2 regions of the Paenibacillus sp. FSL H8-0168 genome follow, and region 1 is predicted to be linked to the other one. Evidence: riboswitches for the same ligand, from Rfam matches in the RefSeq annotation. Region 1 holds a riboswitch; the other holds the start of a gene.

Evidence for each region. Region 1 has a riboswitch for cyclic di-GMP ahead of MHI21_RS06225 (glycosyl hydrolase). Riboswitches for the same ligand answer to the same signal wherever they lie in the genome.
Region 2: another riboswitch for cyclic di-GMP. It lies ahead of MHI21_RS02295 (collagen binding domain-containing protein); the one in region 1 lies ahead of MHI21_RS06225 (glycosyl hydrolase).

What each region holds. Positions count from the first base shown of each region.
Region 1 is NZ_CP151948.1:1,359,674-1,366,995, forward strand. Features, by position in the region: gene MHI21_RS06215 (UDP-glucose/GDP-mannose dehydrogenase family protein) at 1-462, shown strand, start outside; gene MHI21_RS06220 (sugar phosphate nucleotidyltransferase) at 1,084-2,460, shown strand; cyclic di-GMP riboswitch class I at 2,616-2,696, shown strand; gene MHI21_RS06225 (glycosyl hydrolase) at 2,711-4,279, shown strand; gene MHI21_RS06230 (hypothetical protein) at 4,328-6,622, shown strand; gene MHI21_RS06235 (hypothetical protein) at 6,935-7,117, shown strand; gene MHI21_RS06240 (helix-turn-helix transcriptional regulator) at 7,171-7,322, opposite strand, start outside.
Region 2 is NZ_CP151948.1:494,746-502,067, forward strand. Features, by position in the region: gene MHI21_RS02285 (cupin domain-containing protein) at 1-155, shown strand, start outside; gene MHI21_RS02290 (class D sortase) at 246-911, opposite strand; gene MHI21_RS02295 (collagen binding domain-containing protein) at 1,021-4,587, opposite strand; cyclic di-GMP riboswitch class I at 4,812-4,892, opposite strand; gene MHI21_RS02300 (AraC family transcriptional regulator) at 4,943-5,824, opposite strand; gene MHI21_RS02305 (DUF445 domain-containing protein) at 6,418-7,322, shown strand, end outside.

The sequences.
Region 1 (7,322 bases):
CAGCGCTTTATGATTGTATCCAAGCTGCGCGAATCGCTGGGTCAACTGAACGGTGTGTCCATTGGCATTTGGGGCCTCGCCTTCAAGCCAAATACAGATGACATCCGCGAAGCTCCAGCACTAGAAATCGTAGAAACGCTCATTCAGGCAGGCGCTATTGTCAAACTGTATGATCCCATTGCGATGGATAAATTCAAGGAGCGCGTGGATCACCCGAATATTATGTGGTGCTCATCCCCACAGCAAGCCGCTGAAGGTAGCGACGCTGTGTGCCTGTTGACCGATTGGGAAGAGTTCAAAAAAGTCGATCTCGTACAACTGGCCTCCATTTTGCGCAAGCCGGTTCTCATTGACGGTCGTAACGTATTCGGTGAGGAACAGATCCAAGGCTCCGGGCTGGAATACTATTCCGTGGGTCGTCCGCGGATGAGTGGGTGGAATCGGGATAAAGTGGAAGTTTAAAAGTGACAGATTAAAAAGTGACTGTGGCGGTGTTGGAGGCGCTGCGCGTGCAGATTGTTCTTCCGATTGCTGTTACCCCCGGATTTTCTGGATTATATAAAACATTCAAAGGTTAAAATCCAGGGATAAAGGCAAACGCTGACGCTTCTTCAGAACAATTCTGCCCGCTCCGCTGCTTTTAGCCGTGGAGTCACAATTTTTAAACTCCCACCTTATGGGGGGAGTAGAAGGGCAGATCAGAAGGAGCGGCGCGGTTGATGCCGCTCCTTCCGATCAAAGCTCCATGCGGCTGTACCGCGGCGCCGCTCCTGTGAAGCAAGGCAGGTAAACGCCAAGCGTGAGATTTTACAGGCTGACCGGACTTAATAATGTCCGGTCGTGCCTTTTGCAATAAACGGTATGATCGGCATGATGCATTTTTGAGTAGCGCAGGGATGGATTTGAATCTGGAGAAGCGGAGCGTTCGCCTTTGACGTGGTATTCTTACATTTAAATGTCTTATACAATCCAAAGAATCCCACGGCAACAGCGATCATAAGATTAAATTCATACCGTAGCGGGTAGTCAACAACTCATCATCAGAACGATCATCCAACCAATATAGAGAGGAAGTGGAGAGTTATGAAGCTCGTACTTTTGTCTGGTGGTTCCGGTAAAAGATTATGGCCTTTGTCCAACGATTCCCGTTCCAAACAATTTTTGAAGGTACTGGAGAGCCCGGAGGGGATTTCGGAATCCATGGTACAGCGGGTATGGAGACAATTGGGAGACAATGGATTATCAGAATCCTCGTTTATTGCGACAGGGAGAGCACAGGTCGAAATGATCCAGAGTCAGGTCGGGCCGAATACGCGCATCATTGTTGAGCCGGAACGCAGAGACACCTTTCCTGCGATTGCGCTGACAGCGACTTATCTATATTCCATTGCTGGTGTTTCCCCTGATGAAATTATAGCTATTTTGCCTGTAGATCCTTATGTTGAGGATGCTTTCTTCGCTTCCGTAGCCCAGCTGGAACATACACTCCAGGAGAGTGAAGGCAAGCTTGCTTTAATCGGGGTTGTCCCTTCCTATCCTTCAGAGAAATATGGTTACATTATTCCGAAAAACGATGCCACCCAAGGTAGCACTGGCTACCGCGAAGTGAGCCATTTTCAAGAGAAACCCGACCGGGAGCAGGCGGAGCGTCTGATTGAACGCAATGCTCTATGGAACTGCGGGGTTTTTGCATTCAAATTAAGTTATTTGCTGGATATCTTGGCATCCAAGGGGTTGCCGCTTAATTATGAAGAAATGCAAAAGCAATACGCATCTCTGGAAAAAATCAGCTTTGACTATGAAGTAGTCGAGAAGGAAAAGGATATCGTAGTTCTTCCGTATGATGGTTTTTGGAAGGATTTGGGTACCTGGAATACACTCACAGAAGAAATGTCTAATCAACAAGTGGGCAGAGGTGTAGTAACGGAGGATTGCGTCAATACGAGTCTTATTAACGAGTTAGACATTCCTGTGGCGATCATTGGAACGAATGATCTGATTGTAGCCGCTAGCCCGGATGGTATTCTTGTGACCAATAAGGCTGAAAGTCCTCGCATTAAGGAAGTGCTCAAGGCTCATGATCAGCGTCCAATGTATGAAGAACGTCGTTGGGGGCAGTATCGGGTTGTGGATTATGTTAAGTATGACGAGGGTAACGAGGTATTGACCAAACGAATCCGCGTACGGAAAGGCAAAAATATCAGCTATCAGCTTCATTTCAAACGGAGTGAAATTTGGACCATTATTAGCGGTGAAGCGGAAATTATTTTGAATGAGAAGCTGCACAAAGTAAAAGCTGGTGATGTAGTTCGCATTCCTGAAGGAACGAAGCATAGCATTTTGGCTGTGACCGATGTGGATTTTATTGAGGTGCAGACTGGTTCTGAATTGGTTGAAGAGGATATTGTCCGCTTTTGTATGGATTGGAATGAAATTTCCCGTCACCAATTTATCTCATAATTGTTTTCGTAAAAACGAAAAAAAGACGAATCTATGAAAATTCATAGCTCAAACTGTCGAAATTGGGCGAAAACCTGTAAATTCATGAACATGACCTATTAAATTTTGGTAAAAGAAAGTCGATACTTAGGGTAAGAAGGAATCCAAACTCCTTCCAACGATAAACGCAGCCCTGTCGAAAGGCAGGTACGCAAAGCTAAAGGGCCTTCCGTAGGGATGGCAGCCTGGCTACCGAAAGGAAGAGCAAAAAGTGAGATTCAATTTTATTCCTCTGTATCGACTGATACGTCATGCACTCCCCGTAGTTATGCTTTTTTCTTTGTTGCCCGTCGGTTTTGGTGAATCTCTGTCTGTGGCGAATGCCGCTGCATTACAACCTGTTAATTCGGACGCTTCTACTCAGGCCCGTGAACTATACAGCTATTTACTCAGCATCTCGGGGAAAAAAATAATCACCGGTCAGCATGATTATTTGGAGAGTCCGGATGAATTAAGTAACAAGGTCCAAAAAATCAGTCAGGCGTATGTGGGTGTGCACGGCTATGAGATGGGAGCCATCTCAGGTCAATCTGCCGCTTCGGAAGCAGCACAACGTAAAAATGTTGTCGATAGCGCGATCCGCTGGAGCAGATCCGGAGGCATTGTGACGATGACTTTTCATGAAGCGCTGCCGGGTAGACCACTGACTTGGGCCAATGTGCAGGCGAAAGTAAGTCAGACGGAGTTCAATAAATACGTGACGCCAGGCACTGCGCAGTATAACCTCCTCATTGCCGATCTGGATAAGGTCGCTGTATCGCTAAAGCAGCTTCGTGATGCGGGTGTTCCGGTTTTATGGAGACCTTATCACGAAATGAATGGTGACTGGTTCTGGTGGGGAAACAAAAATAATTTCAATCAGCTATGGAATATCATGTATGACCGTTTTGTAAACACACATCAACTAGACAATCTGCTGTGGGTATGGAGCCCGAATGCTCCTAATTCGTATACCTTCCCGTATACCCCTAAATATCCGGGGGATGACAAAGTAGACATTTTGGCTGTAGACATTTACAACAATGATTTTGAACAAAGTCATTATGAAGGTCTGCTCGGGTTGGCAGGGGATAAGCCGATTGCCATTGGGGAACACGGTGAGATGCCCAGCTCCGAGGTATTACAGGCTCAGCCCAAATGGGTGTATTCCATGACTTGGGGAAAGATGCTGACCGAGAATAACACAACGGATCAAATTCAGGATTATATGAATGATTCGAGGAGCTTGACGCGAGATGATGTGAAAAATGGATTGGCAGCAGTTCAACAACCCGGGACAGATGTACCAACCCTACCGGACGAGGGGCAAAGCGAGCCTATCCCGGCTCCTCCTTCTGTTCCGGATATGGTTTATGCGAACGGGCTGCGGGGTGAATATTTTAACAACATGAATCTGGATGGTAGTGCTGCTTTGACCCGTACAGATAGCAAGCTGGACTATAACTGGCGTGCTGCCACAGCTGATGCAAGGGTGAACGCTGATCGGTTCTCCGTTCGCTGGACAGGTAAAATGAAGCCACAATATAGTGAGACCTATACGTTTACAACGATATCTGATGATGGAATCCGGGTATGGGTAGACGGCAAGCTGATTATTGATAGCTGGTTTAAGCAAAGCTGGACAGAGCGCAAGGGCAGTATCACCTTGCAAGCAGGTAAAATGGTAGATTTAAAAGTTGAATACTATGATGAATATGGTGACGCAATGGCACGTCTGATGTGGGAAAGTCAGCATGAAGCGAAAGCGGTGATTCCCGGTAACGCTTTGTTTCTTCCTTAATAGATTCTCTTTCCCGGTCAAAAATTTTGAGGAGAGAGGGTGGATCATATGATGAAAAAATGGTTGACCCACAGGTATACGCCAGTATTATCCGGGCTGCTGGGGGTCGTAGCTATAGCGCTGATCGCTTGGTTGATTTACACGCCTTCAAGGAGCGTAGAACTGCCGACGGATAAAGTAGCGGCAGCCAGTCCAGTATGGAAGCTGGGACAGAGGGATGATTCTTCAGCGGAATTTAGAGGAGTGATTGGTAGAGACAATATCAACATTCCTACAGCCTCTGCTTCTACCGAATCGTCGGCTAAAGGAATATCGTCTGCAACGTCCATAGCAGAGAATACAGCGGCCCCGGTATTGCTCAGCAGTGGAGATATTCCTCCCGGCTTGAATGCGTCCACGAATCCTGAACTGTCGCTCCAGTATAAGCTGGATCAAGTTCCTCCCAATGGAGTGATATTCCGTGTACGGATTTTGGATGCGGGCAAAGCTGTTCCGCAAATGGCTGTATTTTCAAATTATCAGCTGTCCGGTATCATTCAAATCGCTGGGGTTTCCGGTACGGGCAGTGCATATAATTACAAAAGCAACTACGAGTTATATATCCCCAAAGAGCAATTGCAAAGCGGTGTTAACGTACTCAAGCTAAAGACAGCGCGCTGCCTATACTGCTCCTCTGCAGAAGATAAAAATGTGTGGTGGACCTGGGATGACTTGAGCTTGGAGACGTTAGCTTCACCTGCGACCGAACCGGTACACGGTAAATATATACTGACCGGAACAAATGTGAACAATAAAGAATTTTATTATGATCAGGGTGCAGTTAAGCATTTACCATACGTTCTCAAATGGCTGGGCATTGCTTATAGTGGCAACGTCATGAGGGTCACCTGTGCCAGTAATGTGGGCAAGGCATGTACAGACGTGGATGATTACTATCAAACGTTAAAGCAGTATAATATGCAATCGTCTGCTTTGTATTTATATACAGGTGATATTAAGCTGCAAAAAGATGGTTCTCTGCCAGAGACGGCCAAGCAAAAGTTGCGCGATTATGTAAAAAAATACGGTTCTTATCTTCAATATTATGAAGTAGATAACGAACCTGGATTATTTAATCGCTCCAAGGCGGTAAACCTGGCTGTGGCCAAGTGGTTGAATACAGAAGGCAAGCAATTGGCACCGCATCTCAAAACCGTAGCACCGGGCTGGGCCTACTGGCCAACGTACTCTACCAAGGCGTGCAAAAATCAAACCAGTGGTACGCAAAAATGCGGTGACCCAGATGGATGGGAACGGGATCCAGAGCAGCGTAAACAGCTGGAGGAAGTCACCGACCTGACCAATGGACACGCCTATGGTGAATCGTATAATGAAGAGGGCGGGGGTAGCTTCGTCCAAAATTTGAAAACCTTCGGCGGTTCGAGCAATGGACTGGCGAAGAAGATGCTGAACACAGAGTTCGGTACCAATGATACGCATCGAGACAATCCAGATTACGGGGCTAGTCAGCCACAAGCAGCTGCATTCGACCGGATTATGCGTTCGCAAATTGGGTTTGCCGATATGTTTATCCAGCACGCTGCTTTTTATAAAGATTATACGCTGTTTAAAACAGGCTTCGATCTGCAAAGTCATAACCCGGCCAACACAGAAATTTATCCGTTCGGGCAAGGACAGGACACCCGCGTTAAGATCATGAGACGCTTGAGCTTAGCCTATGCCACCCATGGAAAACCTCTGACTTATACAGTGCTGAATCCAGAGGATACCAAGGATAAGATGGTGTATGTTCGTGCGGTGGATACGTCCAAGCTTAAACCGCTGGCAGGTAGCGGCGCTACCTCAGACAAATTGCTGGTGAATCTAGTGAATTTCGAAGCTACCCCGCAGACCGTTCGTGTACGGGTAACGATGCCGAAAGCCGGTTTGTACACAGGTGAACGTTTTGGAGCGGGTTCTACTTACAGTCAGGCACAGCGTTCCATATCAGGGCTCAAGGCTTCTCCTGCCCTTGATTTTGAAGAAAAGCTGGGTCCTGGCGAAGCGGTACAATATATTTTGGAATTAAAAAATACAGATCAGACCGCAGCCTCAGCCCCAACAGGGGTGAAGGCTGCCTCTGTTCAGGATGGGGCGGTAAAGATTAATTGGCTTCAGGCAGAAGGCGTATCTTCCTATGATGTGCTGCGTGCTGACGGGACCGACGGGGCCTATCAGGTGATTGCCTCGCAAGTAGCGGGAAACACGTATACAGACCGCACAGTAAAAGCTGGAGGCCACTATGTCTACAAAGTCCGGGCGACCGGAGGCACTCAGGTTTCCCAGGCAGCCGAGGTCGCTTAATAACAGATCGGAATGTATATAGGACCTGAGTTAACGAATACCTAACATCATTTCGAAATAAAACAAAAAAGAACCTATCAGGAGAAAATAGGACCTGACAGGTTCTTTTTTGTTGGAAAATCGTTCTGATTTGCCAATACTTTACGTATAATGAAGAAAAAAATAAGAAAATCCTTTTATATTCTCGTCATAAGACGACAACATTGCAGGTATGTATTCATATATAATAGTTTTGTTCATGACTATACATACATGGTTTTGTGGGAAATCTCTTTCCGATGACCAAGAATAATAAAGCGAGGTTAATGCTGAATGAACAAGGAGACAGAATTAGGGGTGAACAACCCTCTTTTTCAAAACAACGTACGGAAAGTAGACAAAGCCGCTATCGACTTGGACATCCGGGACATTTTGCTCCAATGTGGGTTCACGATGCCAGAATGGCTAGAAAGCGACGCTGATGGAACCACATACCGGAAGGACAAGCGCGTGTAAATTCCAACGGTTGGTCTTACTTGAGCGAGACGTGAAGCAATCGGCCGCTTTCTTTATTCCATCATTCGTTCCATTCGGACAAATGCAATAAAACGTTTGGCTTCTTCCTCAGACAAGGTGCGTCCGTCAATGGTCAGGTTGAAACGTTGCAGAATATCCTCGTCGGACAGTTCAAGCTGGTCCACAAATTCCCTCACATCTGAAT
Region 2 (7,322 bases), 860 kb from region 1:
AGGCAGGACAGCATCCACAAGCACTCGTCCCAGGAGCAGTATGGCAAACGGCACGTCCGCTTGGGGATGAGCCCGTGCTGGTAACCTGTGTGGTTGCACCAGGATTCCACTTTGATGATTTCAAGCTGATTGCCAAGAATCCAACTGAATCATGATGTGAGCATTGGCGGGTGTATTTCTGTAATGAACAGGAATGGCCCGCCTGATTTATTTTTACTCATAGAAATAGGTACTTTAAAATGGCTTTAGGTGCTTAGTTTGGCCTGAACAATGAGACGATGGGTGGGGTTGACGAGAGGGTCACATGTAATCAGCGTGAGCAGCTTTTGTTTTTTGAAGCTTTTTAGAACAGACACGTCCGTAGGATCAACCACCTTCAGGCTATAAACGCTATATACATATTGGTTACCCCGAGTGTTGACAACAATCTTATCCCCAATCTTCAATTCATTTAGACGATTAAATAAACGTCCAGAGGTACGGGCTCGATGAGCAGCAATGGCGGCATTCCCCACTTGTCCCAGCGTCCCCGTTTCCGGCATATGTACAGCCGCGTGTCTCATATTTATCCTCGTTGCGCCTTCCAATACAGGGAGCTTTAAAGCAATACGACTTATACTAATAGTGGCTATGGGAGTTTGTTCATTAGCGCTTGCCATGGGAGCAGGAGGTGGGGAAGTATTTTGTCGTGCTTCACTAACCGGAACTTTCGTAAGACGAGTGGACAAGCTAGCATAGCTGTCTGTAAGACTGGCGGTTCTAAGCGCATCGCTTTTTCCTGATGGTAGCTCGGCTGCTTTTAATAGCTTGCTTTGTTCCTGATCCTCATTCCATTCCGTCGCTTTAGGAAACAAAATAAAAAGTAAGCCTAACACAATAAATACGTAGGAAAGTTTACGCAGACGCAGCAATCTCGCCTCCCCTAAGCAAAGTACGGATTATACATACTTTTTTAAAAAATGCCCCATTCCCGGCTCATTCCAATCGGGAATGAGCCGGGAATGGGGCAGGTGATTAATTTTATTTTTTGTTTGTCCGTCTAAATTTCAAAAATACGCCCCATATAACCATCGCTATGCCTGTCAAATAGAACGGAACGGGGCTGCTTTCACCTGTTTGGGGTAATTGATGTACCGCAGGTGTATCCTCCGGCTCTTCAGGTTCTTTCCCCGGAACCTTGAGACGGATCTTAGGTTCGGGATCGTCTTTCGAATCCACCGGAGGAGGATCTTGATGAGGCATGACGGCTGGCAGTTCCGGCTTCAGCGGTATAGGCGCAGGTTCCTCCTGCGGAGAGACTATGTCCTCCGGAGACTTTGGCAATGACGGAGGGACGATTATAGACGGAATATTGGGTATTTCCGGATCTTTGTCATGTTTTTTACCTGAGCCTCCAGACGGGGGGGAGGGGTTTGGATGAGTAGGCGTTCCTGGTCCTGAGGGATTCGTGGGGTCTGTTGGAGTTCCCGGGTCTACAGGTGGTTCAGGGTCGTTTTTCTTTTCTTTACGATTGGTGATCACAACCCTCTTTACGCCAGAGCTTTGTCGCAGTGTTGCGTCTATTTTGATCTCGAGCTTGCCCTCGGTAATTTTATAGCCCTCCGGTGCTGCCAATTCTTCCAAGATGTAGTCGTCATGAAGCAAGGAAGAAAAGATGATTTTGCCTTCCTGATTGGTGGTCTGAATGAGAGGGGCTCTTTTTTGACCTTTATCATAGAGCGCAAACTGTGCGCCAGGCAGTACCTTGTCAGGCATATCCTGATCTACCTTGGTCAGCTCAAGACTTTCGGTCACACCCCCGCCAGAACCGGAGCCGGAAGACGTTCGTACGATGATTTCCTGGCTGGTTTCCCGCAGTTCTGTCGTCAAGCGATCCCCCTCAAAGGCAACCTTATTACTCACCTTGGCTTTGTCTTCAGCATGAATGAACGATTGGTATTCAAGTATAAAAGCAGTGGAAATATCCTTAGCAAAAGTAAGTTCAAAAGTTTGCTGGCCTTGAGCATCTGTCTTGATATACAGCTTGTAATCTTGATTTCTAATCAACTCGGTGCCCTTGGTGGTATTTCCGTTGGCAGCGATGATTGTAGAGTACAAATGAAAGGAATCCTCAATTAAGATTTGATTGCTGCTAGGCTGATCTATAATTTTAGCGTTGGATACATGGGACTGTCCTTCATTGATGCGGATGCTCCAGTCAATCTTATTTCCATTTTGTGTACCGACTTTAGATACATATTCTCCGCCATGAGGTACCGTGACTTGCGCTGTCCATTCGGAGACAGTTTTTTGTCCATCTAGTAGAAGGGCTTGATTATGGATTTCCTTTTCAATCAGTTCTCCTTCCAATGAAGTTTGAAAGGTAATCCAGTAGGGAGTCTGTATCTTATTTTTGAACTGGATACGCAATTCATTACCATTTTGCTCGGAGGGAGGAATAATGGTGTATTGATCTGCTGGGATTTCAGCCCCTTTTTGTACGCCATCCCACCATCCCAGCAAGGTCATATCGTATACTTTTACGGAGGCGGGCAGTAACTTCTGACCTTGCAACAAGGGGTCTCTCACTTCCGCGTGATTCAGGATCTTGCGATTGTAGTTAGCTTTAATGTCCCAGGTAATGAGCTTGGAGGTCGCATTATAGCTTCCTTGCTTGGCACCGTTTCGTTGTGTCATAAAGTCCGGCCAGATCGGGCACTCCACTTCTTGCGATGATCTTTCTCCGTCTTCAAACTGGTATTCTATATGGGATTTATTACGAAACTCGGGCTTCGTTGTATCCGTTTTCCAATCATTATTATAGGTAGTTGAATACTTGATTGTATAAGCCTTCTGAATGGCTTTATGAAAAATGAGCGTAAATCCTTGTTTATAGTCCTGTGATAGCGGAATCAGCTCATAATCCGTGGGTGCACGTAGCTCCGTTGTTCCGTCAACACTTTGAATTTTCAGGGTGTCCGGTAACAAGGCCAAGCCCCCGTTTGGAAACACATCCTGAATGACAATATTTTTCATGATGTACAAGTCTGTATTGATGGTAATCACCCAAGGTATGATTTTGGTGTTGTAATTGGGTGTGTCATACATTTTAGTCATAACTCCGCTTATGATTTCCGTCGATACGATCTTCTGGGTTCCATCTGAGGTTATGATGTTTGTAACTTTTTCATTTTCATAGACACGGCCTCTGGCTTGAGTCTGGTATCGGATGGTATAGGCTGAATCTACGTCGAAGTTGAATTGAAGTTTGAAGCCGTTGCGGTCCGGATAATCAACTGGGATGACAGTATACGCCCACGATGGGAGTTCCTCCAGTGTGTTTCTCTTAAATACTTTCAAAGAACCGGGCAGCAATTCTTGAGTTTTATTGAAATGATCAATTAAAAGAGCTTTGGCTTCGGGAATTTTTGTCTCGCTGAAGTTATATCTTATGGCCCACGAGAGTGTTTGTGTGGCATGATCATATTTTTCAACCTTTTTGGACAAAAATTCACCACGTTCCACCTGAACAGTAGCGGTAGCAACAACGTTCTCTATCGTATCTCCTGAAAGCGTTGCTGTGTTGGAGAAACGAGTTTCATCGCCAATAATACGCGTGGAATATTGAATCTGATAGGCCGTGTTAATGCTATCGTCTTGAAAACGAATCACAAACCCTGTCCCGGCTTGATCTGCTTCAATGGCATATTCACTTGCATTCACTAGGTCTCGAACAACGGTCGAGCCGTCGATATTGACTTGTAGATGATAGAGCCGAATAGAGTCTCTTCTGAGTTCCAGCCCTGAAGGAATTGGATCGGTGATGAGGGCATGCTTTACGGTGTTTAGCTGTTTGTTCACATCAATGATCCAGTCGATCTGATTGGTGCCAGCTATTTTCCCTTGTTTGCTTAGGGTTGGCCCTGACTGGGGTTTTACATTCACGATGACCGTTTGTACCCCGCCTTTGATCGGAATCGCAATGATGATCTCTGTACTGCCTTTCACCGTTTCTTTCGTAAACTCGGTTTTGATTTGCAGTTTGCCGCTGACATTGGAATGATTCTCTACATATTGGTTAAAGGTCATGATCACCTTGCCCTGACGATCTACTGTGAAGTATCCCACGGTTCCGTCGGTAGTGACTAACGGAGATGAGATATCAGTGTAGATGACAAACTGTTCTGGTAAATGAAAGGTGAAGCTTTCCCCTGACTTATAGGTATTGTCAGGAAGCTCCCATTCATAGCCTAGTTGGATGGCTGATCCGATGTCGAATTGGCTGTCTGGACTATATACCGCATCAATGACACGCCCTGCTTCGTCGGTCAGGCTCAACTTCGTTAATATGCTCTGCGGAGCTGCATCATGTTGAGACTTTGAACTGGTTGCTCCTTGAACGAAGGGAACCGTGTTTGAAGGAATCTCCCTAGGAGGTTCAAGGTTTGGGACAACATATACAGCATCCGTAACGGTATGGTTAGGATCGGATACAGCACTCTGCGGCAGTTCTGGGACTGGAGCATCTGCGTAAGCCAGCGTTGCGCTGAAAAAGCTTTGGACAATGAGCAATAAGGCAATGATCATTACATTTATTTTTGTTCTCATGCTCCAAGTGATTCTCCTATTCATCGTAATATGGCAATGCTTCGGCGGTTATGTTTTTTCCTTCCCTCCTCCTAGTTCGAAATTAGTATATTCAGCATGCTAGGCTGACATGACTATCCCAATAGAAAAAAAGCCCTGATCATAGCGATCAGGGCTTTCTTCGAGAGAGGTAAAGCAATTTGTGATGGATCTATGTAAAAAAGACATAATAAAAAGCTCGTTCATCTGGTAGCTGGCTGCCATCTGGAAAGGAAGGCCCTATAGTTTTGCGTCACTGCCTTTCGACAGTTTTGCCATTAACTTGAATAGCTTGTGCGTCTATCATCTATCAAACTGATTTCATGTAACCTCTCATTTACAACTTTGAACGGTTCCCCCATTTTTTGCGGAAGGAATGAGGTGTTTCTCCTACATGCTCCTTGAATAGGTTAATAAAATGGCTCGTATTGGGAATCCCTACGTACCTTGCGATATCCACAATGGACATGTCACTGGTTTTAAGCCAGCTTTGAGCGGCTGTGATACGGACATTAATGAGATAATCAATCGGAGAGAAACCGATCTGCTTTTTGAAATTTTTAGCCAGATTAAACTTGTTTAATTCAAACATATCTGCCAGCGAGTCCAGTGTTATTCGCTCACAGTAGGACTGATCCAAATATTGCTGTACCCGACGTACCTCACTCAGGGTTTCAGCATTCACACACGGATGATCATAGGGATGTTGCAAAATGCACGTTAGTATTTCACCAATGAGCCTGGACGTTAGTAGCTCAGCGGAAAGACTTCTGTCAGACTGCCCACAAATCAGAGCATGGAGCTTATCCAATATAATATGCGGATTATGCATGGAAATGACCGGTTTATTATGCTTGGCAAATTGTTCGTAAAAATTTTCAATCAGATTGCCATACAGGTACAGGCTGATAAACTCCCAGGATTCATGACCGGAGGTGCTGTATTGAACATATTCCTCGCAATTAATAAAGAACAAATCTTGAGGTTTTAAGATATATTTCTTGCCCCGGTACAGTAATTCTCCCTTACCAGACAACGTAAAGACAAGCAAAAAAGAGGCAAGTTCTTTCCTTTCCATCGTAAAAGCAGAAGTTTTTTGGAAGTAGCCTAATTCCTGGATATATAAAAGGGATTGCTTGGCAAAAGCGGAGGGAGTGCGTACAATTACGACCGGATCGCCATTCCAGAGGCCCACGTTGTTTTTTTGGTCTGTTGTCATATTCAATTCCTTTACAAAAAAGCAATTTTATCTAGCATATCTTGGTTTGAATTACCAATATATAATGGCTGATTAAACATGATTCCCTATTTATAAAAGTTTATTTTATCACATCAAATATGTCTATATAGCAAAATATGTGTTTGAATTTTATGGGAGTAACACTTTTTATGGATATTTAACCTGGTAATCCATATGAAAAAGTCGAATGCTGTTGAAAGAATCTGGGGTTATCATGGATTCAAATCCTTTCTGAGGTCCAATACCAAAATGGTACTGAAAAAAGGTATCTTATGCCCATTCAACTTTCTTGTTCACTTCTCCTTTCGGTTTAAAAAAATTGGGACTTGGTTCTGATAAAATGGTTCGTAAGGCTTATTATTGAAAATAAGAGTTTGGGCCCAGTGCTGTGATTTTGTTCACAAACATGAATGTAAAAAAGAGAGATATATGCATAAAAAATTACGCAAAAAGTGCCCTTGCGCGTTTCATCAAAAGTGCTTTCAACTTTGGAAATGACACGGGCAATGATATGATGGGTAATACAGGTATAGTGCTTTACTTACTCGACAGTCAGTTTGGAGGATTACAGGATGGGAAAACCAAAAAACACGAAAACCGCAGCGGCTTGGTCGCTTGTTATTCTAGGGGCAGGCTTTGCAGCCACATTGCCCTTCCAGCAATATGGTTGGGCTCGTTTGTTAGCCGGAGCTTTTGAGGCAGGACTTGTAGGGGGACTGGCAGACTGGTTCGCTGTCACTGCTTTGTTCCGTCATCCGCTAGGCATTCCGATACCACATACCGCCCTGCTTCCTAAAAATAGGGACAAGCTCACAAATGCATTGGTAAGTACGGTGGAAAATAACCTGCTAAACAAAGACAGCATTGCGTCTAAAATTGCAGATATCCGTTTGGCCGATTTGGTGCTGGGCGGTGTGGAAAAAGGATTGCGCACGCCGGAGGCGGCGGCATCCATAGATGTTCTTGCCAAGCGGCTCGTCCAGTCGCTCCCGCTCGCGGAATTGGCTCCGGTCATCGTGGCAGAGCTCAAGCGGCAGGTGGCTGACTTTGACGCCGGACCGCTGCTGGAGTCGCTTGCTCGTCAGACCAGCGCGAAGAGCTATGATCGCCGCGCACTGGATTACACGCTGAAGCAAGCCGAGTCCTGGCTTTTGCGACCCGAAACGGGTTATACGCTGGGCACCTTAGGGATGCAGGCTGTCAGTGGTTTGCAGGTGAGCGGGCTGATGCAGTTTGCTTTGAACGCATTCCTCGGCTATCTGAACGAAGAACGTATGGGTGAAATGATTCGTCATTTCCTGCTGGATCAGGTAGCAGAATTGCAAAGGGAAGAGCACCCGCGCCGTCAGGCTGTGCTGGATGGTCTGAGGACACAGGTGACCCGATTGGCGACGAAAGATACGGTTCAGGAAGGGTTGAACGGCTGGAAGGATAGCCTTGTTGAAGCCTGGGAAGGCGATGCGTCAGTGCTGGGCAA